4 regions of the Collimonas sp. NPDC087041 genome follow, and region 3 is predicted to be linked to each of the others. Evidence: predicted binding sites of a transcription regulator. Region 3 holds the regulator's gene; each other region holds the start of a gene.

The links. Region 3 encodes sigma-54, which starts transcription at its own class of promoters, with help from an activator protein. Its sites were predicted from a motif close to TGGCANGNAANCTGCTTT; they were not measured.
Region 1: glnA (type I glutamate--ammonia ligase) is a predicted target of sigma-54. The motif match lies at 2,449-2,466, and genes of this name have one in related genera.
Region 2: urtA (urea ABC transporter substrate-binding protein) is a predicted target of sigma-54. The motif match lies at 3,893-3,910, and genes of this name have one in related genera.
Region 4: prpB (methylisocitrate lyase) is a predicted target of sigma-54. The motif match lies at 3,654-3,671, and genes of this name have one in related genera.

What each region holds. Positions count from the first base shown of each region.
Region 1 covers NZ_JBIUZX010000004.1:63,603-69,559, reverse strand. Annotated here, with positions in the region: gene lhpH (trans-3-hydroxy-L-proline dehydratase) at 1-191, shown strand, start outside; gene ACIPF8_RS08640 (delta(1)-pyrroline-2-carboxylate reductase family protein) at 285-1,208, shown strand; gene ACIPF8_RS08635 (GNAT family N-acetyltransferase) at 1,268-1,732, shown strand; gene ACIPF8_RS08630 (rhodanese-like domain-containing protein) at 1,737-2,201, opposite strand; gene glnA (type I glutamate--ammonia ligase) at 2,641-4,056, shown strand; gene ACIPF8_RS08620 (DUF4124 domain-containing protein) at 4,265-4,783, shown strand; gene glnL (nitrogen regulation protein NR(II)) at 5,106-5,957, shown strand, end outside.
Region 2 covers NZ_JBIUZX010000013.1:78,461-84,417, reverse strand. Annotated here, with positions in the region: gene ACIPF8_RS20785 (YfhO family protein) at 1-69, opposite strand, end outside; gene ACIPF8_RS20780 (hypothetical protein) at 448-756, shown strand; gene dapA (4-hydroxy-tetrahydrodipicolinate synthase) at 807-1,751, shown strand; gene ACIPF8_RS20770 (hypothetical protein) at 1,759-2,373, shown strand; gene ACIPF8_RS20765 (calcium:proton antiporter) at 2,481-3,563, shown strand; gene urtA (urea ABC transporter substrate-binding protein) at 4,020-5,273, shown strand; gene ACIPF8_RS20755 (hypothetical protein) at 5,329-5,661, shown strand; gene urtB (urea ABC transporter permease subunit UrtB) at 5,942-5,957, shown strand, end outside.
Region 3 covers NZ_JBIUZX010000002.1:242,516-248,472, reverse strand. Annotated here, with positions in the region: gene aroKB (bifunctional shikimate kinase/3-dehydroquinate synthase AroKB) at 1-884, shown strand, start outside; gene ACIPF8_RS04220 (deoxyguanosinetriphosphate triphosphohydrolase) at 881-2,032, shown strand; gene ACIPF8_RS04215 (DUF4197 domain-containing protein) at 2,117-2,806, shown strand; gene hpf (ribosome hibernation-promoting factor, HPF/YfiA family) at 2,976-3,326, opposite strand; gene ACIPF8_RS04205 (RNA polymerase factor sigma-54) at 3,482-4,963, opposite strand; gene lptB (LPS export ABC transporter ATP-binding protein) at 5,143-5,910, opposite strand; gene lptA (lipopolysaccharide transport periplasmic protein LptA) at 5,907-5,957, opposite strand, start outside.
Region 4 covers NZ_JBIUZX010000004.1:103,165-109,121, reverse strand. Annotated here, with positions in the region: gene acnD (Fe/S-dependent 2-methylisocitrate dehydratase AcnD) at 1-1,364, opposite strand, end outside; gene prpC (2-methylcitrate synthase) at 1,489-2,652, opposite strand; gene prpB (methylisocitrate lyase) at 2,702-3,589, opposite strand; gene prpR (propionate catabolism operon regulatory protein PrpR) at 3,852-5,525, shown strand; gene ACIPF8_RS08800 (ankyrin repeat domain-containing protein) at 5,885-5,957, shown strand, end outside.

The DNA.
Region 1 (5,957 bases), on a different contig from region 3:
CCCTGAACCAGACGCTGGTGAACGAGAGCATCGTCGGCAGCTGTTTCCGGGTAAAGGTCATCGAGACCGCGAAGGTCGGCGAGTTCGACGCTGCGATTACCGAAGTCACCGGCAATGCGCATATCATGGGCTTCAATCAGTGGGTGCTGGAAGACAGCGATCCCTTCCCGCAAGGTTTCTTCTTGCGTTGAGCAGTTACCCGATTGAGCGTAATGTCGAACGGAGATAGGACGTCGCCACGCTGCGGTGGCGCCTCAATCCGGTTCGGCACATAGAGGAAAAGCATGAAAATTTTTGACGCCGCAAGTACCGCCGCCGCTTTGCCTTATTCCGAGCTGGTGCCAGCGCTGGTCAAGGTCGCGCAGCAACTGCGGGAAGGCGAGATCAATGCCCCCGAGCGGATGGTGGTGGAAATCGATCCGGCCAGCGTGCTGCTGTGCATGCCGGCTGTCGCCGCCGATATCGGCATGACCAAGCTGATTACCGTGCACGCCAATAATGCGCAATATCAGCTGCCGGCAATTCAGGGTGAAGTGGTGGTGTTCGATGCCGCCAGCGGCCGCCGACTGGCGTTGCTGCATGGTCCAACTGTCACCGCGCGGCGCACCGCTGCGGTAAGCCTGCTTGGCATCGAGGCGTTGTTGCCGGTCAAGCCGAAATCGGCATTGTTGATCGGCACCGGCGTGCAGGCGATCGCCCATGCTGATGGCTTGATCGATTATTTCGGTGTCCATGAGTTCTGGGTATCTGCGCGCGATTTGCAGAAGACCCAGGCATTTTGCGATGCACTGCAGCTGCGCCATCCACAGATTACGGTCAAGCCGCTGGCTGCTGCTGCACTGGCCTCGGATGTACCCCCTGTCGATGTCATGATAGCGCTAACCACGTCACGCAGCGCGGTGATCCCAGTGAATATCGCAGCGAACACATTGGCGATCGGCGTCGGCGCGTTCAAGCCCGACATGGTGGAGTTTCCAGCCGAACTTTTGCATAGCCGCACGGTGGTGGTGGATTGCCTGGCCAGCGCCAAACATGAGGCTGGCGATCTGCTGCAGGCAAAGATCGATTGGGATAAAGTGCGCGAGTTGCCGGATGTGCTGGCGCACGGGTTTGTGCAGCAACCGTTGTTGCCGGTGTATAAAACCGTTGGACAGGCGGCCTGGGATCTGGCCGCTGCGCGGGTGGCGATTGCATCGTTTGCAGATTGACGCCGCGCTTAGATAAACGAGGAGAGCATTTGATTCGGGACGCGTTAAAAACTGATTGCATGAGCCTGACCGCGTTGTCGATACAGGTCTGGCTGCACACCTACGCGACCGAAGGCGTCAGCGACGATCTTGCGCGGGAAGTATTGTTGACGTTTACGCCGGCGTATTTCCAGGACCTGATCGATGATCCCGATTACCGTCTGTTCGTCGACGTCAGCGACGAGAATCTGCTGGGTTATATCCTGCTCGACCTCGATTCGCCATGCGCCACGAACAATTATGGCGGCGTCGAGGTCGATACGCTTTATGTGCAGGAGCACTTCCATGGCCGCGGCATAGGCCGCGCGCTGCTGGACCACGCCATCCGGAATGCCGGCGAGCGGCTGTGGCTGACGGCCTGGGCCGGCAATACGCAGGCCCTGGGTTTTTACAAGGCCTATGGCTTCGCCGATATCGGCATGACTTGGCACGAGTTCGAAGAGCAGAAATACGAGAACCGTATCCTGGCCCTGCAAAAAACTTAAGCCCTTAAGCGCCTAACCAAGGCAAGCCTGCCTTGCACCAGCCGTTGACGTTCTTGCGATGGCCGTTGTTATCCTTGTCGCCTTCGAAGCCTTCCAGGATATTGAAACAGTTGGTATAGCCATGCTCGGTCGCCAGTTTGGCGGCATGTTGCGAGCGCACGCCGGAACGACAGAGAAACAGCAACGGTGTGCCTTTTTCCGCGACCTGCGCCAGTTGCGCCAGGAAATCCGCATTCTGGACACCGCCCGGATATTGCGACCACTGCACCGCTGCATGCTGCACTTCACTAATCACCACCCGGCCGACCCAGTCGCGTTCGGCATTGGTGCGGACATCCACCAATATCGTCGCGGGATCATCCTGCAACAAGGCAAAGGCTTCGTTCGGCGTGACGGCGCCGGCGTAGGGCAGACGGCCTTCCTGGCCGCGTTGCCTGGCTGTGGTGAGAAGTTCGTCGCGGGTTGTCATGGTATCGCTCCAGAAATTTGTTGTATTAGTAAATTAATATGTCGCCGGATTTGAGTGCACCAATTATGTGCGTAACTTAATTCAAATTCAGTAAACGCACGAAAATAGTGCTTCCGTTATTAAGTGCACCAATGTGGTAAGTCGAAATTGATGCAGTCATCATGCCAGATGCAGGAAAAACGCCATATTAAGCCTTTCAAGCAAGCATATTACTAGGCCGAATAAGCCTCGCGCTTAAAACGGATGGTGGCATGGATTCTGCTATCATCCTGCACTGAGTTCTGGTCGTACTGAATTGCTGTCCGGTCATAGTTTGCTCACTGCCTGACCATGATGTTACTGCGACGCTGCAAGCCGCGCGCAACAGATCTTGAGCATGGCGAACAATTTAAAAACTGCAGTACTTTTATGCAAGTACTTTCATCTTTAGGAGATTCACATGGCAATGACGGCCGCAGAAGTCTTGAAAATGGCAAAAGACAACGAAGTCAAATTCGTTGATTTTCGCTTCGCTGACACCAAGGGCAAAGAGCAGCACGTAACTGTTCCAGTCTCCCATTTCGATATCGACAAGTTCGAATCGGGTCATGCATTCGACGGTTCTTCTATTGCTGGCTGGAAGGGTATTGAAGCTTCCGACATGTTGCTGATGCCAGATCCAAATACCGCGAACATCGATCCGTTCATGGAAGAAACCACATTGTTCATGCAATGTGACGTCATCGAACCATCCGACGGCAAGGGCTACGACCGTGACCCACGCTCCATCGCCAAGCGCGCTGAAGCCTACCTGAAATCGTCCGGCCTGGGCGACACAGCCTATTTCGGTCCAGAACCAGAATTCTTCATTTTCGACGACGTCCGTTGGGGCGCCGACATGTCGGGCTGCTTCGTCAAGATCGGTTCCGAAGAAGCATCGTGGAGCACCGGCGCCAAGCTCGAAGGCGGCAACACCGGCCATCGTCCAACCGTCAAGGGCGGCTACTTCCCAGTGCCACCAGTCGACAGCTTCCAGGACATGCGTTCGGAAATGTGCCTGATCCTCGAATCGCTGGGCATTCCGGTTGAAGTGCATCACCACGAAGTGGCTGGCGCCGGTCAAAACGAAATCGGCACCAAGTTCTCGACCCTGGTTGAGCGAGCCGACTGGACCCAGAACCTGAAGTACGTGGTCTGGAACGTGGCTCACACCTACGGCAAGACTGCCACTTTCATGCCTAAGCCTATCGTTGGCGACAACGGTTCCGGCATGCACGTGCACCAATCGGTATGGAAAGACGGCAAGAACCTGTTCGCTGGCGACGGCTATGCCGGTCTGTCGGAATTCGCACTGTTCTACATCGGCGGCATCATCAAGCACGCCAAGGCACTGAACGCGATCACCAACCCAGGCACCAACTCGTACAAGCGTCTGGTTCCAGGTTTCGAAGCACCGGTCAAACTGGCTTACTCGGCACGTAACCGTTCGGCTTCGATCCGTATTCCACACGTGGCCAATCCAAAGGGCCGTCGTATCGAAACCCGTTTCCCTGATCCACTGGCTAACCCATACCTGTGCTTCGCGGCATTGCTGATGGCAGGTCTGGACGGCGTGCAGAACAAGATCCATCCAGGCGAGGCAGCTTCGAAGGATCTGTACCATCTGCCACCAGAAGAAGACAAGCTGATCCCAACCGTTTGCTCTTCGCTGGACGAAGCACTGGAAGCCTTGGACAAGGATCGCGAGTTCCTGACCCGTGGCGGCGTATTCAGCGACAGCATGATCGATGCTTACCTGGATCTGAAGATGCAGGAAGTTCAACGCTTCCGCATGACAACCCACCCGATCGAATTCGACATGTACTACTCGGTATAAGTCGTTTCGCAAGTTTGAACCGCCGCTCTTGCATCATGCAAGGCCGGCAGTTCAGCGAGATCGATGAAATAAAAGGACAGGAAAGGTTTTCCTGTCCTTTTTGCTTTTTCAGACTGGTTTTCGGCAATGATATGAATCTGCAGGATGGTTTGTCATTGCCAGTTTCTTGGCATAAACTAGCGTCTCCATTGAATTGCGAAGAAAATCTATGAAGCGTCCTATGTTGCGTTTTTCCCGGCAATTTCTGCTGCTGGCCGTGGTCGGCATCGCTGCTGGCAGTGTTCACGCCCAAAGCGAAGTGTTTCTGTGCGTTGACCAGAATGGCGTCAAGGAATACAAGAACACCGGCGACACCAAAGGCTGCAAACGCGTGAGCCTGCCGCCGCTGACTGTCAGTTCATCCAGCAAGCCGAGCACGGGTGGTGGCGGTGGTGCAGCTTCGAGCAAGCCGGCAGCCAGCACGCCGTCGGATTTTCCTAAAGTGGATAACGGCACGCAAAAAGCGCGCGACAATGATCGCCGTCAGATCTTGCAGGATGAATTGAGAAATGAACAACAGCGCCTGGCTGACCTCAAGAAAGACTACAACGATGGCGCGCCCGAGCGCCAAGGCAATGAGAAAAACTACGCCAAGTATCAGGAACGTGTGGCATCGATGAAAGAAGACATCTCGCGCAGCGAGAAAAATATCGAGGCGCTCAACCGCGAGTTGGCGAATCTGAAATAACTCATCTGCTTGGTATCAACCTTGCTTTACTCATAAGGCCGCTATTGCGGCCTTTATTTTTGCCTGCCGGGCGTGGCAGGAATCGGTTCGATTTTCGGACCAGGCCGATGCCGGACGCACCATAATGTTGCGATCTTGTATATTCCATGCCGACATCGCTCGCAAAGCTTGTTATGCTCGGAAAATGCACCATTCAAATGCAGCGAATCGTGCCGGTGCCATCAGCGCCATCGTGTTTTCCAGCATCTCCAATGCGATTTGATGGCGGCGTCGAATCCGGCCGGATATGCGCTTGCACTACGTTTTCTTATAGGAACCTCGGATGCCCACAAAAACCGCTGAACGATCGGCGCTTGCCAGCCTCGACCTGCTGGCGTCTGCCGTGCTGTTGCTCGATCGGCAGGGACGCCTGGTATTTGCCAATGCCGCCGCCGAAAACCTGCTGGAAAGCTCCTGCCGCTTGCTGGTGCAGCAAACGCTGTCGGACTTATTCCTCAACCCGGAACAGTTGCTGGCGATTTTTCAACAGGCGCTGGAGCACCAGTTCGACGATTCGCGCCAGGACCTGATCCTCGAGCGCATGGGCCGCGAGCCGCTGTGGGTCGACACTATCGTCACCGCGCTCGATAATCCTGATGTGCCGGTATTGATCGAGTTGCGCGAGAACGTGCAGCAGCTCAAGCTGGAGCGCGAGGAAAGGCTGATGGATCAAAGCCAGGTCAACAAAGAGTTGATCCGCAATCTCGCGCATGAAATCAAGAATCCGCTGGGCGGCATTCGTGGCGCCGCACAGTTGCTGGAGTTGGAGCTGCCGGAGCGCCATCTGAAGGAATTGCGCGAGTACACGCAAGTCATCATCAAGGAGGCGGATCGGCTGCAGACGCTGGTCGACCGGCTGCTGGCGCCGCACCGGCTGGCGCAGATCGTCGGCGACGTCAATATCCATGAAGTGTGCGAGCGGGTGCGTAGCCTGATCGTCGCTGAATTCCCGAGCGGGCTGACCATCAAGCGCGATTACGATTTGTCGATCCCGCAGTTTCGCGGCGACAAGGAACAGTTGATCCAGGCCATCCTGAATATCGCCCACAATGCAGCACAAGCGCTGCAGGAACGCATCAAAGCGGGCGATGCCGAGCTGACTTTCCAGAGCCGGGTGGTGCGCCAAGTGACGCTG
Region 2 (5,957 bases), on a different contig from region 3:
CCACCAGAAAACCACGGCAAACAGGAGCAGTACGAAAAATACGATCAGGGATTTTTTATTATTTATCATGTTGCAAAAAGAGCATCTCCACCCTTGAACAAATTCTCTTTCACAGGGAATTCCATATTGCTGACCACAGCGACAGGCCGCCCGGCATCGACAAACGGGGACCCAAAAATCGACCATGAATTCTATCCTAGCCACAACTTATCAAGCATACAAAAGCAAGCCTTAGTAGCTATCCACTAGGTACGTCGAGCAAACCTGTTTGAGCGATGCGCAACATTTTTACGCGGTGTTTACAAGCGCGCCACCCCTTTTTAGAGAATCTTTACGTGCTGCCTGCTAATCTGTACTTACCAAAACGACCAGTAGATATCCTCTATGAATCAGGTAATTTCAGCAGCATCGACATGGCGCCATTCTTTCCTTCCAGATGAAGAAACAATGGAAATGCAAGCATCTGCTTCGCACTTCCAGCTCGACCCCATTCGCGGCAAATCTCTTCCGACTCAAAAAGATTTCATGATGCGCATCACGGTCGATGCAGCATCGGTTTCAGAATTACGGCGCGTCATCGTCAGTACTTGCGGCGACCTGCTGATTTATATGCGCGTCAAGCCGGTCGACCATGCAACAAAAATGAAATTCTGGCTGTGCCTGAGCAAGACATCCATCGATTCCGTCATCGGCAATATCCTGCGCACCCTGCCGCAAGCCGAATTCGGACGCATTACCCCGGTACTGCCGACCTGAGCGCAAGCAGCCGCCTCAAACAAGATCAATCCACATTGCAAACTAAAACCATGACCACCTTTGAAGGTATTTGGGTTCCACTCGTCACGCCTTTCCGCCAAGGCAAACTCGATCTTTACAGCGCCCAGCAACTCGCATTGCGCCTGTCCGGCGCCGGCATCCACGGCCTGGTTGTATGCGGCACCACCGGCGAGGCGGCGGTGCTGAATGAACATGAACAGGACAAGATGCTGTGCGCGGTCATGGAAGCAGTGCAGGATCGCTGCCCGGTGGTGATGGGCATCAGCGGCAGCGATACGCGCGCGGTCACCGAAAAGGTGACGCGCCTGAATGCCCTTCGTCCAGACGGATTCCTGATCTCCGCGCCATCTTATGTGCGGCCTTCGCAGGAAGGCATACGCCTGCACTTTGAAGCGATTGCCGCGGCCGCGGAAAGCCCGGTCATCCTGTATAACATCCCATCCAGGACCGGCGTCAATATCGATGTCAGTACCGTGATTGCGCTGCAGCGCTGCACCAACATCGTCGCCATCAAGGAATGCGGCGGCAATCTCGCGCAAACCACGGAACTGATCAATCGCACCGGTCTGCAGATCTTGTGCGGCGACGACGCCATGTTGTTCAGCACCCTCTGCCTTGGCGCTCACGGAGCGATCTCCGCCGCTGCCCACATTCGCCCTGACCTGTTCGTACACTTGCACGAATTGGTTGGCGATGGACAAATCGTAGCTGCGCGCACCTTGTTCAGCCAAATGCTGCCGTTGATCCAGGTGCTGTTTTCAGAACCGAATCCGGCGCCGCTGAAGGCGGCGCTGGCCATGCAGGGCCTGCTGCAAGACGAACTGCGATTGCCGATGACGCCGATGTCGGCAACCGGCCTGGTCAAGCTGGGCAAGGCGCTGGAAAAAACGATGGCGATTCCGCCCGTCGAAAAAATCGGCAAGCCCGAACTGCATAAGGCCAGCGAATCCAGGCGGCTGGGGCTGGTGAGATAACAGCATCATGATCCTGACCATCTCATCCCCGACATCTGCCGTTACCTCGTCCGATCCGCTCAATTCAATGGCGGCATCGATCGCCCGCCGGCGGGCACGGGCCGGCCGCAATGTACTGTTTATCTACAAGAAAACGGCGACGCCACGGAACGGCCAACAGCCAGACATGGCCGCCAACGACAGTTGGCTGGCGACAGCAATCAAAACCGGGGCGGAATTACGCGAAGTCGCCGCAGAGGATATTGCAGCTGAACTGGCGTTGGCCAAAATCCAGTATCACGACATCGTCGTCGATATGCCGAAACTGGAAGACGCCAGTTCACTCTATGTACTGGCGACGGCGCAACTGGCCGTATTTGCCATCCAGACCAGCCAATGGCACACCGATCGGCAACTGCTCTCCACCATCCACGCCGCCAGAACCTGGAATCCGGATTTGCCGGCGCTGCTACTGGTCGACGATATGCAAAGCGCGGCTGGGCAGGGATTGCTCTCCACATTCTCGGAGCAGCTAGGAAATGTCCGATTCCTTCAATTGTCGGCGAGCAGGGTCGACGATGCGTCTGTCGGCGCCCTGTACCATTCCATTTATGCCGGCTGCGCTGCTGCCGTCTGCGCCTGATCATCAAAGCCGCCGTGGCCGCGACATGGTCCGGCCAGCAGTTCCTGCGAATCCATAGCAATTAATCAACGCTTGCAAAAAACGCCCGGTACGTGTCAAATCGGCGTATGAAAATTTCAACCTCTCTCCCCATCTGGTCCATTGCAGCCCCGATTGCCGGTTGGCTGTTTCTTGGCGGCGCCACCTTTAACCTAGGAAGCGCCTACACAATACTTCTGGTTATCGGCCTGCTCGGCAGCGTCCTGGCTGCCGTGTACCATGCCGAAGTGGTAGCCCATCGCGTTGGCGAACCCTACGGCACCCTGGTGCTGGCGCTGGCAGTGACGCTGATCGAAGTGGCGCTGATCGTGTCGCTGATGTTGACCGGCGGTGAAGAAACCACCGGATTGGCGCGCGATACCGTTTTTGCCGCCATCATGATCATCCTCAACGGCATCGTCGGCATCTGCCTGCTGGTTGGCGCCAGCCACCATAAAGAACAAAGCTTCGGCTTGTTGGGGGTCAGCGCCTCCCTCGCCACACTGGCGGCAATTGCGGTACTGACGCTGGTGCTGCCTAACTACACCTCAAGCGCGGTGGGGCCGTTCTACACGCCTAGCCAGCTGGCGTTTATTGCCGTTATTTCCTTGATTCTCTACGGCACCTTCGTGCTGGTGCAGACGGTGCGGCACCGCGATTACTTTCTGCCGGAAGAAGCTGTCAATAATGAAGACGTGCATGCGGCTCCGCCTTCAGGGAAAGTAGCTGCAATCAGCGCTGCCTTGCTGCTGATTTGCCTGGGCGCCGTGGTTCTGCTGGCGAAGTCACTGGCGCCAACGCTGGAAACCGCCGTCGCCAGCGTCGGCGCGCCGAAATCGCTGGTCGGCATCATCATCGCCGCCGTGGTGCTGCTGCCGGAGGGGCTGGCCGCAGTACGGGCGGCACGCGCCAACCGCTTGCAGACCAGCCTCAACCTGGCGCTCGGATCGGCGCTGGCCAGCATCGGCCTGACCATCCCGGCAGTGGCCATCGTCTCGCTCGCCACCGGCTGGACCCTGACTCTCGGCCTGGATATCAAATCCACCGTGCTGCTGCTGTTGTCCTTTATCGTCGCCACCTTCTCGCTCGGCACCGGACGTACCACGGTCATGCAAGGCACAGTGCATTTGGTCATTTTTGCCGTCTATCTGTTTACTACCATCGTCCCTTAAGGGATCGCACCACATTACTGCGGCGGAACTGGTTCAACCACCTGGCCCCGCCGCAGTAACCCGCCTTTCCCATCCAAGCACTCCACTCATGTCCTGAAACAGGTCACGCTTGCCGATCTGCGCGCCAGACACCCAACTTTTTGCACTATTCAGGCTTCCTGACGCCCCAACGGGGTGCCGCGCCGTCTTTCGGCACCACGCCGGTGCGTCAATACATCAGTAACAGGCCATCTCACCAAATATGGGCGCTGACAACCGCCGTTGCGCCAACATTGCCCAAATCTCAAGCTCCAGCACTGAAAACGTGGCGTCGCGCCTTGCCATCTGATTGGCATGCATTCTGCTATAGGAAATAGGTAGTCAACGCATTCCTGTTCTTGCCTGCTGTTGGGCGCGCTGCTTTCTTGGTCCGTTTTTAGTTCTATTTCTAGAGTTCATTTACAGGGAGAGAAAATCATGTCACGTCGCACCGTTTTAAAAGCTACCGCGCTCGGCGCTTTCGCACTTGCCTCGGGTTCCTGGCTGCCCTCCGCATTTGCTGCGGACACCATCAAGGTAGGCGTCCTGCACTCGTTGTCCGGCACCATGGCTATCTCCGAAACCTCGCTCAAGGATGTAGCCTTGATGGCTATCGAGGAAATCAACGCACATGGCGGTGTATTGGGTAAACAACTGGAACCGGTCGTGGTCGACCCAGCTTCCAACTGGCCGCTGTTTGCCGAAAAGGCGCGTCAATTGATCTCGCAGGACAAGGTATCGGTAGTGTTCGGCTGCTGGACCTCGGTATCGCGTAAATCCGTGTTACCAGTGTTCAAGGAACTCAACAGTCTATTGTTCTATCCGGTCCAATACGAAGGCGAAGAACTCGAGAAAAACGTGTTCTACACCGGCGCGGCGCCAAACCAGCAGGCGATCCCGGCCACTGAATACCTGATGTCGAAGGAAGGCGGCGGCGCCAAGCGTTTCGTACTGCTCGGCACCGACTACGTCTACCCACGTACCACCAATAAGATCCTGCGCGCCTTCCTGCATAGCAAGGGCGTCAAGGACAGCGACATCGATGAAGTCTACACACCGTTCGGCCATTCCGATTACCAGACCATCGTTGCCAACATCAAGAAATTCTCCGCCGGCGGCAAGACCGCTGTGATCTCCACCATCAACGGCGATTCCAACGTGCCGTTCTACAAAGAACTCGGCAATGCCGGCCTGAAAGCGACCGACGTTCCAGTCGTCGCATTTTCGGTAGGTGAAGAAGAACTGCGCGGCGTCGACACCAAGCCTTTGGTTGGCCACCTGGCAGCGTGGAATTACTTCGAATCGGTGAAGAACCCGGTCAACGCCGCCTTCATCAAGAAATGGAAAGCCTACGCGCTTGCCAAGAACCTGCCGAACGCCAGCACGGTAGTCACCAACGATCCAATGGAAGCGACCTACGTCGGCATCTACATGTGGAAACAGGCAGTAGAAAAAGCCAAGTCCACCGACACCGACAAAGTCATCGCCGCCATGGCCGGCCAGAAATTCAACGCCCCATCCGGCTATGTACTGGAAATGGACGCCACCAACCATCACCTGCACAAACCAGTGATGATCGGCGAAATCAAAGCCGACGGCCAATTCAACGTAGTCAGCAAAACCAAAACCACAATCCGCGCCCAACCTTGGAGCCCTTACATTCCGGGGAATGAAGGCAAGCAAAAACTCTAATAGAGGCCCCCAGCGGGGTTTGTTTTTGACGTTGTAGTTGCGGTTGCAGTTGCAGTTGCAGTTGCAGTTGCAGTTGCAGTTGCAGTTGCAGTTGCAGTTGCAGTTGCAGTTGCAGTTGCTTTTGACGTTGCAGTTGCAGTTGCAGTTGCAGTTGCTTTTGACGTTGCAGTTGCAGTTGCAGTTGCCTTTGACTTTTCGCATGCTGACGTTGCCTTCCCTATGGTCCCCGCCGTGCGACAGTCGGGAATTATGGGACACATGTTTGAGCGAAGCGAGTTTGTGTCCCATCCGACTGGCGCGCGGCTCATTTGGGAACCCGCCAACGGCGGGCAACGGCTGTGCGATCGCCTTTCTTTGCTTACTTTCTTTGGCGAAGCAAAGAAAGTGAGCGGCTGCCGGGCCGCCCCCGGCAAGCACCCACGGAGTAGTGACAGTATTAAGTAACGATGAGCGCCAGTTGTAGATGCACCACCGCACTCACTCCGTGGCCCGTTAAAAGGGGTCAGAGTAATTTTCGGCAAGACCCCGCCGAAAAAAAACTCCGACCCCATTTAACTACGTGCAATTAATTTGACTCTGACCCCATTTAATTCTAGCCCCCGTTTAATTGCTTTTGAGTGTGATTCCGAGACAGTAAAAAAGCACAACCCGCTGGCAAAAACAAACTAATGAAAACCCTAAGAA
Region 3 (5,957 bases):
ATGGTGAGGAAGAAAAGAACTGGGCCAGCCTGATGCAGATATTCGATCGCCTCCTGGCTGCCAAATGCGACCGCAAGACCACGCTGATTGCTCTTGGCGGCGGCGTGATCGGTGATCTCACCGGGTTTGCCGCTTCCGCTTACATGCGCGGCATTCCGTTTGTGCAAATTCCCACCACGCTGCTGGCGCAAGTCGATTCGTCGGTGGGCGGCAAGACCGGCATCAATCATCCGCTCGGCAAGAACATGATCGGCGCGTTTTATCAGCCGCAGGCGGTGATCGCCGACACGCTGACGCTGCATACGCTGCCGGATCGCGAATTGTCGGCCGGCCTGGCCGAGGTCATCAAATATGGCGCGGTAATCGACGCCGCATTCTTCAAATGGATTGAAGACAATATCGATAAATTGATGGCGCGTGATAACGCAGCTCTGGCGTATGCGATCCGTCGCTCATGCGAACTGAAAGCCGACGTGGTGCGGCAGGATGAGCGCGAAGGCGGTTTGCGCGCGATCCTGAATTTCGGCCATACCTTTGGCCACGCGATCGAGTCCGGCCTGGGTTACGGCAAGTGGCTGCATGGCGAAGCGGTCGGTTGCGGCATGGTCATGGCCGCCGATCTGTCGCATCGTCTGGGCCACATCACTGCAGTCGACAAGGAACGCCTGTGCGCGCTGGTGCGCGCCGCCGGTTTGCCGACCGAGGCGCCGAATCTTGGCGTGCAGCGCTGGCTGGAGTTGATGCAGGTCGATAAGAAGAACGAAGACGGGCAGATCAGGTTCATCCTGATGAAACCCCTGGGCGGCTCTCTGATCAGCGCTGCGCCGCAGGATGCGCTGCTGGCGACCATCCAGCAACTGGCTTCGGGAGACATGCCGCGATGAACCCGGAAGCGTCTCTCGCCACGTATGCCGCACATTCTGCGCAGTCGCGAGGACGCTTGTTTGACGAAGCGCCTCCCAGCGCCCGCACCGAGTTCCAGCGCGACCGCGATCGCATCGTCCATTCCACCGCTTTCCGCCGGTTGGAGTACAAGACCCAGGTGTTCGTCAATCATGAAGGCGACCTGTTCCGCACGCGCCTGACCCACAGTATTGAAGTAGCCCAGATTGCGCGCTCGATTGCGCGTAACCTGCAACTGAATGAAGACCTGGTGGAAGCGATTTCGCTGGCCCACGATCTCGGTCACACGCCGTTTGGCCATGCCGGCCAGGATGCGCTGAATGCCTGCATGGAGCCGCATGGCGGCTTCGAGCACAACCTGCAAAGCCTGCGCGTGGTGGATCAGCTGGAACAGCGCTACGGCGCGTTTGACGGCTTGAATCTGATGTTTGAAACCCGCGAGGGCATCCTCAAGCATTGCTCGCTGGCGAATGCCCGCAAGCTCGGCGATATAGGTCAGCGTTTCATCGACCGCAAGCAGCCGGCGCTGGAAGCGCAAGTGGCCAACCTGGCCGATGAGATCGCTTACAACAATCATGATGTCGACGACGGCTTGCGCTCGGGTTTATTGACACTGGAGCAGATGAACCAGATCGATTTCTACGCGTTGCACAGCCGCGAAGTAGAGCGGATTTTTCCTGGATTGACGGGGCGGCGTGCGATCAATGAAACGGTGCGGCGCATGATCAATGCGTTGATCACCGACCTGATCCAGACATCGCAGGAGCGAATCCAGGACGCGAAGGTGCAGACGCTGGACGATGTGCGCAATGCGCCGCCGCTGATCGCATTTTCCGACGGCATGGCGCAGCAGGCTGCCGTTCTCAAGCGCTTCTTGCGCGAAAACCTGTATCGGCACTATCTGGTCAATCGGATGACCAGCAAGGCGCGCCGCATCGTGGTGGAATTGTATGAATGTTTTACCGATGAACCCGCATTACTGCCGCCGGACTATCAATTGCCGGCCGATGGCCAGCACAGTCCGCAGCAACAGGCGCGCCAGGTTGCCGACTACATCGCCGGCATGACCGATCGCTATGCGATACGTGAACATAGGCGCCTGTTTCTGGTGGACGAAGGGCATCTGTAAAGGTTGCACTGAAGCCAAACGCATCATCGCAGCAGCTTGGGTTAGACTTGGTTGTTATCTACTTAACTTTATCAAGGATCAATTATGCGTCGCGTATACCAAACAGCAGTGACATTGACTCTGGCCTTGTCGGCAACTGCCGCGCTGGCTCTATCGTTGAGCGACCTGAGCAACCAGGACGCCAGCAGCGGCCTGAAAGCCGCGTTGCAAAAAGGAGCGGACGTTGCCGTCTCCAAGCTGGGCGTGACAAACGGCTTCCTGAATAACGACAAAGTGAAAATCGGCTTGCCGGGTATACTTGAGAAGGCGCAGCCAATACTGAAAATGACTGGCAAGGGCCAGCAGCTGGATGATCTGGTGGTGTCGATGAATCACGCTGCAGAATCGGCTGTGCCGCTGGCCAAGCCGCTGTTGATGAATGCGGTCAAATCGATGTCGGTGACGGATGCAAAAAACATCCTGACAGGCGGCGATACTTCCGTGACCGATTTTTTCAAGCAGAAAACCTCGGCCGAATTGGGCCAGAAATTCCTGCCTATCGTCAAAGGCGTGACCGATCGTAACGGCCTGTCGGCGCAATATAACGCGATCATGGGACAAGTCGGCAAGACCGGCATGGTGCCGGCCCAGCAAAGCACGGTGGAAGGTTATGTGACCCAGCGCGCGCTGGATGGCTTGTACACCATCATCGGTGAAGAAGAGAAAGCGATTCGCCAGGATCCGGTCGGCGCCGGCAGCGCGATCATCGGCAAGGTATTCGGTGCGTTGAAATAATCGCTGCTTTTGCGGGGCCGTGCCGCACGGCGGCGCGATCATCGGCAGGCAAGTAATTCGGGCTGCAGTGTCGCCCGTAAAAATAACTAAGGGCGCATTGACTGCGCCCTTGTTCATTCATTGGCGCGAGCTACTGAGCTCGTACGCCGGAGTTCGATTGACGGCCGGTTCAGGTCGCGGCGGGTAGGTCTTCCGGGACATGCTTGATGGAATCATGCTGATGATCCTGCATCTTGTCCTTGTATTTGATCACCTGGCGATCGAGCTTGTCGATCAGTGCATCAATGGCGGCATACAGGTCGTGAGCGATGCTTTCAGCATGCAGGTCCTTTCCTTTTACGCGCAGATTGATTTCCGCTTTTTGGCGCTTTTCTTTTTCAGTGATTTTGTCGACGGTCAGAATCACGCTGATATCGATGACCTGGTCGAAGTGACGTTTGATACGTTCCAGCTTGCTTTGTACGTATTCGCGAATGGCAGGGGTTAATTCGAGGTGATGCCCACTGATGGTGAAGTTCATACAGCGCTCCTATGAAGAATATTGCTGGCGGTTCTGAACAGGTTGCGTTGAATCTTTAGGCGAGCAATCAAGAGCGGACTGCTCTGGCAAGAATCGGTAAAACCCGCTTTGTCTGAACACAGCAAGGGTAAGCTCTACAATCAAACCACAAAAAACTACAAGGCCTTGCGTAAATTAACAGACGGAATCTTTAGTGCTTCGCGATATTTTGCGACGGTGCGGCGGGCGACCACCATACCTTGTTCCGCAAGCATGTCGGCAATCTTGCTGTCAGAGAAAGGATTTTTTGAATCTTCTGCTCCTATCAGTTGTTTAATGAGTGCCCGTATCGCTGTTGAGGAAGCCTCTCCACCTGCCTCAGTAGCAACATGGCTGCCGAAGAAATACTTCAGTTCAAACATCCCGTGGGGAGTGAGCATGTATTTCTGAGTGGTTACACGAGAAATAGTGCTCTCGTGTAGACCCAGTGTATCAGCTATTTCACGCAACACAAGCGGCCTCATTGCGACCGCGCCGTGTGAAAAGAAGTTCCGCTGGCGCTCGACAATTGCCTGCGCCACTCGCAGGATAGTGTCGAAACGCTGCCGCATATTCTTGATCAGCCACTTGGCTTCCTGCAGCTGAGAAGTCAGTGCGCCTTCCCCTTTGCTTTGCCGCAAAATGTTGGCATATAGAGCATTTACGCGCAGTCTAGGCATGACGTCATTGTTCAACATGACCTGCCAGCCTTGCTTTGAGCGCCTGACGATGACGTCCGGCACTACGTAGTCGGAGGTGTTGGCGGCGAACGGCGCGCCGGGGTGAGGATTGCATTGCTTGATGACGGTCTGCGCTTCGCGCAGGTCCTCGTCATCACATTCAAGCGCTTTCTTAATCTTATTGAAATCGCGTTGCGCAAAAAGCATCAGGTGATCTTGCACAATCGCCAATGCCAGGCGACGCGTGACAAATGGCACTTTGACAAAGCGATTGATTTGCAAGGTCAGGCATTCGGACGCATTGCGTGCGCCGACGCCGGCCGGATCGAAGCTTTGCACCATGCTCAGCGCCGTCGATAGTTCCTCGACGTCAATCTCCAGCTCGGCCGGCAGGCGCTCATGGATTTCCTCCAGCGACTCTTCCAGGTAGCCGTTGTCGTCCAGCGCATCGATCACCAGTTCGACCAGCGCCCGATCGCGCAGATCGTGGACGGTTTCACGCATCTGCTGTTGCAGGTGCTCGCGCAAAGTCGATTCGTGCGCTTCTAGCTGTGGCCTTGCGTCTTCATCGTCCGGGGTTTTGGCGTTACGGGCGACATCGTCGAAACTCCATTCGCCCTCGCTGCTTTCGGGCGCGTTGTCGCTGGCCGCAGGGGTATCGAAACTGGCTTCGACTTCAGTCGGTGAGCTGCTCACTTCACTGTCGCCGACCGGCGCATCCATGGTCGAGGTCGAGCCGCTGATGGCGCCGTCGGCGAGTAGACGCACGGAGTTGTCGAGCGGGTCGTCGACCCGTTCCAGCAGTGGATTGTCGGAGAGTATTTGTTCCAGCTCCTGATGCAGTTCGAGCGTGGACAATTGCAATAGCCGGATCGACTGCTGCAATTGAGGCGTCAGCGCAAGATGCTGCGAGGTGCGTAGCTGGAGTGATTGTTTCATGGCTCTCGTGCGGACAATTCACTTCTATTCTTAACTGCGGGACTGAACTTGACGGCTGCAACAGCACAGCACGTCAATCTGTCCACGGCGCATTGGACAACGGATAATTTATTCAGAAAATAACAAGCAGAATTCAAGCTATGCCTTAGCGCGGCACGATTACGCTGCAACCGGCGTGTCTACATGCGGAAATGCTCGCCCAGATATACGCGTCGTACCGATTCGTCGGCAATGATGTCGTCCGGACTGCCGCTGGCCAATACGCTGCCCTGGTTGATGATATAGGCGCGGTCGCAAATGCCCAGCGTTTCACGCACATTGTGGTCGGTGATCAGTACGCCGATGCCGCGCTCTTTCAGGAAGCGTACGATGCGCTGGATTTCGATGACGGCGATCGGATCGATCCCGGCGAATGGTTCATCCAGCAGCACGAAGCGGGGATTGGTCGCCAGCGCCCGGGCGATCTCAACACGCCGGCGTTCACCGCCGGAGAGCGATAGCGCCTGGCTCTCGCGCAGTTTTTCAATCTGCAATTCATGCAACAGCTTCTGCAACTGTTCGTCGATTTCTGCCTTGGTGAGCGGCTTGCCGTTAGGCTGCTGCAGCTCCAGCACAGCGCGGATATTGTCTTCCACCGTCAGCTTGCGGAACACCGATGCTTCCTGCGGCAGGTAGGACAAACCAAGCACGGCGCGGCGATGGATCGGCAGGCGCGAAATGTCGACGCCGTCGAGATCGATCTCGCCGCCATCCGATGGCACCAGGCCGACGATCATGTAGAACGACGTGGTTTTGCCGGCGCCGTTCGGCCCCAGCAAACCGACCACTTCGCCGCACTGGACGTTGAGTGAAACGTCATGCACGACCTGACGCGCACCGTAGCTCTTCTGCAGACCTTTAACGATCAGGTTGCTAGGGGTCCCAGGTGTCCCGGGCGTGGCGCTCATTGGGCAACCTTCGGACGTGGCTGGATCACCGCGCGGATGCGGCCGGC
Region 4 (5,957 bases), on a different contig from region 3:
CCTGCTGCTTCCAGATACAGCGCGACTGTCTTGGAGCCGGGAGCGAGCGAGCTTTTTACCCAAGGCTTGCGCAGCAGGCCGCGCGCATTCGCATTGCGCGCCAGCAGGCCGGCGGCAATCATGTTGCGCGGGTTGTTGGTGTTGGTGCAGCTGGTGATGGCAGCGATGATCACGGCGCCGTCAGGCATCAAGCCGGGTTCGTTTTCTACTGTGCCGCTGATGCCGCGTGCTGCCAGTTCCGAAGTCGGCACGCGATTGTGCGGATTGGATGGACCGGCGATATTGCGCACCACGGAAGACAGGTCGAAGCGAATCACACGTTCGTACTCGGCATTCTTCAGGCTGTCGGCCCACAGACCAGTTTCCTTGGCGTACAGTTCCACCAGCTTGACCAGCGCATCGTCGCGACCGGTGAGCTTCAGGTATTTGATGGTTTGCTCGTCGATGTAAAACATCGCGGCAGTGGAGCCGAACTCCGGCGCCATGTTGGAAATGGTGGCGCGGTCGCCCAGCGTCAGGTGGGAGGCACCTTCGCCATAGAATTCCAGGTAAGACGACACAACTTTCTGCGCACGCAGGAACTCGGTCAGCGCCAGCACGATGTCGGTCGCGGTGATGCCCGGCTGTGGCTTGCCCGTCAATTCAACGCCGATGATATCCGGCAGGCGCATCCACGAGGCGCGGCCCAGCATCACGCTTTCCGCTTCCAGGCCGCCGACGCCGATGGCGATCACGCCCAGCGCATCCACCATCGGCGTGTGGCTGTCGGTGCCGACCAGCGTGTCCGGGAAGGCGACGCCGTCTTTCACCTGGATCACCGGCGACATGCGCTCAAGGTTGATCTGGTGCAGGATGCCGTTGCCTGGCGGGATGACGTCGACGTTCTTGAACGCCTTCTTGGTCCAGTTGATGAAGTCGAAGCGGTCTTCGTTGCGACGGTCTTCGATGACGCGGTTCTTGTCGAAGGCGTCGGCATCGAAACCGCCGCATTCAACGGCCAGCGAGTGGTCCACTACCAGTTGCGTCGGCACCACCGGGTTGACCAGCGCCGGATCGCCGCCTTGCAAGGCAATCGCATCGCGCAGGCCGGCGAGGTCGACCAGTGCAGTCTGGCCCAGGATGTCGTGGCACACCACGCGCGCCGGGAACCACGGGAAGTCGAGGTCGCGTTTGCGTTCGATGAACTGTTTCAGGGAGTCGGTCAGTGTCGCCGGGTCGCAACGGCGCACCAGGTTCTCGGCCAGCACACGCGAGGTGTACGGCAGTTTATCGTAGGCGCCAGGCTGGATCGCATCGACAGCTGCCCGCGTGTCGAAGAAATCCAGCTTGGTGCCGGGCAGGGGTTTGCGGTTTGCTGTGTTCATGGCTCAGTCGGGAAAGGAAAATATCACCTTGCTTCGTCATTCCCGCGAACGCGGGAATCCACATTGCTGACGATGGAAGGGAAAATGGATTCCCGCGTTCGCGGGAATGACGGAGATTTTAACGTTAGCGTTTGGCGATCGGCACAAACTCCAGATTGTCCGGGCCGACATAGTTGGCCGATGGACGGATGATCTTGTTGTCAATGCGCTGTTCGATTATGTGCGCGGCCCAGCCGGATGTGCGGGAAATCACGAACAGCGGTGTAAACATCGCGGTCGGTACGCCCATCACGTGATACGAAACGGCCGAGAACCAATCCAGGTTCGGGAACATTTTCTTGACTTCCCACATCACGCTTTCCAGGCGCTCGGCGATGTCGAACATCGCAGTCGATCCGGCTTGCACCGATAGCTTGCGCGCCACTTCCTTGATAACCTTGTTGCGCGGATCGGAGACGGTGTAGACCGGATGGCCGAAACCAATCACCACTTCCTTGTTCTCTACGCGGCTGCGGATATCGGCTTCCGCTTCGTCTGGATTGTCGTAACGCTTCTGGATTTCCAATGCCACTTCATTCGCACCGCCGTGCTTCGGACCGCGCAGGGCGCCGATGGCGCCGGTGATGGCCGAGTAAAAATCGGAACCTGTGCCGGCGATCACACGGCTGGTGAAGGTGGAGGCATTGAACTCGTGTTCCGCGTACAGGATCAGCGACACGTGCATTGCCTTTTCCCATGTGGCCGATGGCTTCTCGCCGTGCAGCAGGTGCAGGAAATGGCCGCCGATGGATTCGTCGTCGGTTTCGACTTCGATGCGCTTGCCGTTGTGGCTGAAGTGGTACCAGTACAGCAGCATCGAGCCGAATGATGCCATCAGGCGGTCGGCGATGTCGCGTGCGCCTGGTGCATTGTGGTCATCTTTTTCTGGCAGCGTGCAGCCCAGCACCGAAACACCAGTGCGCATCACATCCATCGGATGCGAGGCGGCAGGCAACGCTTCGAGCGCCGCCTTGACGCTGGCCGGCAGGCCGCGCAAGGATTTCAGTTTGGTCTTGTAGCCCTTGAGTTCAGCGGCAGTCGGCAACTTGCCATGCACCAGCAGATAGGCAATTTCTTCGAACTCGCAGGTGTCGGCGATATCCAGGATGTCATAACCACGGTAGTGCAGGTCGTTGCCGGTTTTACCGACCGAACACAGCGCAGTATTGCCGGCGGTGACGCCAGACAGCGCGACGGATTTTTTTGGCTTAAAGGGGGTCGACTGCGCAGTTGCTTGTGCTTCACTCATTTTTTAGTCTCCTGACGGAAGGGAATCGGGGTGTCTTGAAATCGGGGCGTTATTTCTTTTGTGCGGCAAACAGGGCATCCAGATGCCGCTCGAAATCGTGATAGTTGATCCGCTCATACAATTCCATGCGGGTCTGCATGGTGTCGATCACATTCTTTTGCGTGCCGTCGCGGCGGATCGCGGCGTAGACGTTTTCTGCCGCCTTGTTCATCGCGCGGAACGCTGACAGCGGATACAGCACCAGGCCGACATCGGCCGATTTCAGTTCATCCACAGTAAACAATGGCGTCGAGCCGAATTCAGTGATGTTGGCCAGCACAGGCACCTTGGCCGCGGCGGCAAATTGCTTGTACATCGCCAGCTCGGTTATCGCTTCCGGAAAAATCATGTCGGCGCCGGCTTCAACGCAGGCAATCGCGCGATCCAGCGCGGATTCCAATCCTTCCACTGCCAGCGCATCGGTACGCGCCATGATGACGAAGTTGTCGTCGGTGCGGGCATCGACGGCGGCCTTGATGCGGTCAACCATTTCCTGCTTGCTGACGATTTCCTTGTTCGGACGATGGCCGCAGCGCTTGGCGCCGACCTGGTCTTCGATGTGGATCGCCGCCGCGCCGAACTTGATCATCGATTTGACGGTGCGCGCTACATTGAAGGCGCTGGCGCCGAAACCGGTATCGACATCGACCAGCAAAGGCAGATCGCAAACATCGGTGATACGGCGCACGTCGGTCAGCACGTCGTCCAGATTGGAAATTCCAAGGTCAGGCAAGCCCAGCGAACCGGCCGCGACGCCGCCGCCGGACAGGTAAATGGCTTTGTAACCAGCACGCTTGGCCAGCAAGGCGTGATTGGCATTGATCGCGCCGATCACCTGCAACGGGGATTCTTCCTGTACCGCCTTGCGGAAGGCGGCGCCTGCGGAATGCTGACTCATGTGTTCTCCTGATGAATGGCTGGTTGTTTCATGCAGATGTCTGCACGATGGATCTTCCTGCTATAGAGCAATCGCCATGCCACGCAAGTAACGACTCCCGGGGGAACGTGCCAGGGATTTGAATAGTTTCATTAAATCAATGGCTTATGATGATTTTTTGTTGAGGATAAAATCCATCTGATGCCAAATTGAGCAATTGATTTGTTTCATTCGATGTTACATTTACGTGTATTGAAACATTGATGTTCCACATATTTGAAACATGCAACATCCACTTCCTCCCCGCCGTAAGCTCGGCGATGCCAATGATCCTGCTAGCGCCAGCCAAAAGCCGGTGATCTGGACCGTTTCGGTTTCGCGCCTGTCAGACCTGTTCCGCGACATTACGCTGGAATACGACGATCGCGCGACCATCGAACCCATCTATCTCGGTTTCGACGACGCCGCGCGCTACATTCGCGAGCGGATGGAAACCGAGCGCTGCGACGCCGTGATTGCCGCCGGCTCCAACGGCGCCTACCTGAAAAGCCGGCTCTCGGTGCCGGTCGTGATCGCCAAGGCCAGCGGCTTCGACGTGCTGCAGGCATTGGCGCGCGCGCGCCAGATCACGCCCGACATCGGCATCATCACTTACCAGTCGACGATGCCGGTGCTCAAGGAATTCCAGAACGCCTTCGGTTTCAACATCCAGCAACGCGACTATGCGACAGAAGAAGACGCACGGGCGCAGATAAATGAACTCAAGGCCAGTGGCGTCAAGGCGATTGTCGGCGCCGGCCTGATCACCGATCTGGCCGAAGAAGCCGGCCTGGCTGCGGTCTTCGTCTATTCCGCGACATCGATCCGCCAGGCCTTCGACGACGCGCTGGAAATTGCGCTGCTGACGCAACTGGAATCGAATCGCAGCCAAGGCCATGGTCGCAATGCGCCGGTGGCCGACACGCTGCGCGCCAAGCACGGCCTCAACGACCTGCGCGGCGATTCGCCGATGATGGAAACCCTGCGCCAGTCGATCGTGCTATATGCGAAATCGCAAGCCACGGTATTGATTCAAGGCGAAACCGGCACAGGCAAGGAACTGGTCGCCCAGGCCATCCACCGCGAAAACCCGCGCGCACTAGCCGGCAACAAGCCGTTTGTCGCCGTCAACTGCGGCGCAATTGCGGAGTCGTTATTGGAATCGGAACTGTTCGGTTACGAAGAGGGGGCATTCACCGGCTCACGTCGCGGCGGCCATGCCGGCCTGTTCGAAGCCGCCCATCGCGGCACATTGTTCCTGGATGAAATCGGCGAAATGCCGCTGCCGTTGCAAACCCGTTTGCTACGGGTGCTGGAAGAGCGCGAAGTGGTAAGGGTAGGCGGCACCCGGCCGATCCCGGTCGATGTCCGCATCATCAGCGCCACCCATTGCGATCTCGAACAGCGCGTACGCGAAGGCCGCTTCCGCGCAGACCTGTTCTACCGCCTCGCCGTATTGCGCCTGACGCTGGCGCCGCTGCGCGAACGTCCCGAAGATCTGATCGTTCTGGCCGAATGGTGTTTGAAAAAAGCGCTGGCCGCGCTAGGCGCTAGGCCACATCCAAACCTGCACGCCGAACTCGTCGCCTGCGCACCCTTGCTCGGCGCGTATGCGTGGCCTGGCAATGCGCGTGAGGTGCGCAACCTGATGGAAAGGCTGGCGCTGTTTTTGGCAGCTGAGCCGCTGCAGGCGCTGTCGCCGGCTTTCATTATCAGCGTTGCGCCGGAGTTTGCTGCGCGGACATTGTCGCCTGCGCTGGCGAGCGCACCGATTGCTTCAAGTGCCGCGTCAGAGGACGCTGAAAGCATTGCGGATGTGTTGGCACGTTTCAATGGCAATCGTGAGGCGGCGGCCAAACACCTTGGCATTAGTCGTACTACGCTTTGGCGCAAGATCAATAGAGATAGGTGGAGTTGAATAGTTCTTGTAAACCCAATTAATAAAATGGTTTGCATTCCTATTAAATGAAATGTACCCGCACTGATACCCGCAAAAACAATTCTTTATCTATCTCATTAACTTCCGTGATTGGTCTCTTGACCAAGCCTTAAATAAAGCGGGCTGTCGTCGTCAGGCTTTTCATTTGTACCCGTCACAAACTCGCCTCAATTGCTTCATCTTGTATTTGAACTTTAGATCCAATGAATGCCGATGCTCGACTACCTCGTCATTGTTAGAAGATAAATGAGTTCTAGTTGCAATGGAATACACATTTCTAATGCTCTTACTGATAATATTGCTGAAAATAAACTAACTTTTGGTGAGGAATTGTAGTTATGCAAAAAAATGGCGGATCTATGGCGAAGATTCTCAAGGCCACCGTATCAATTGCGGGGTGTTTGTTGATTT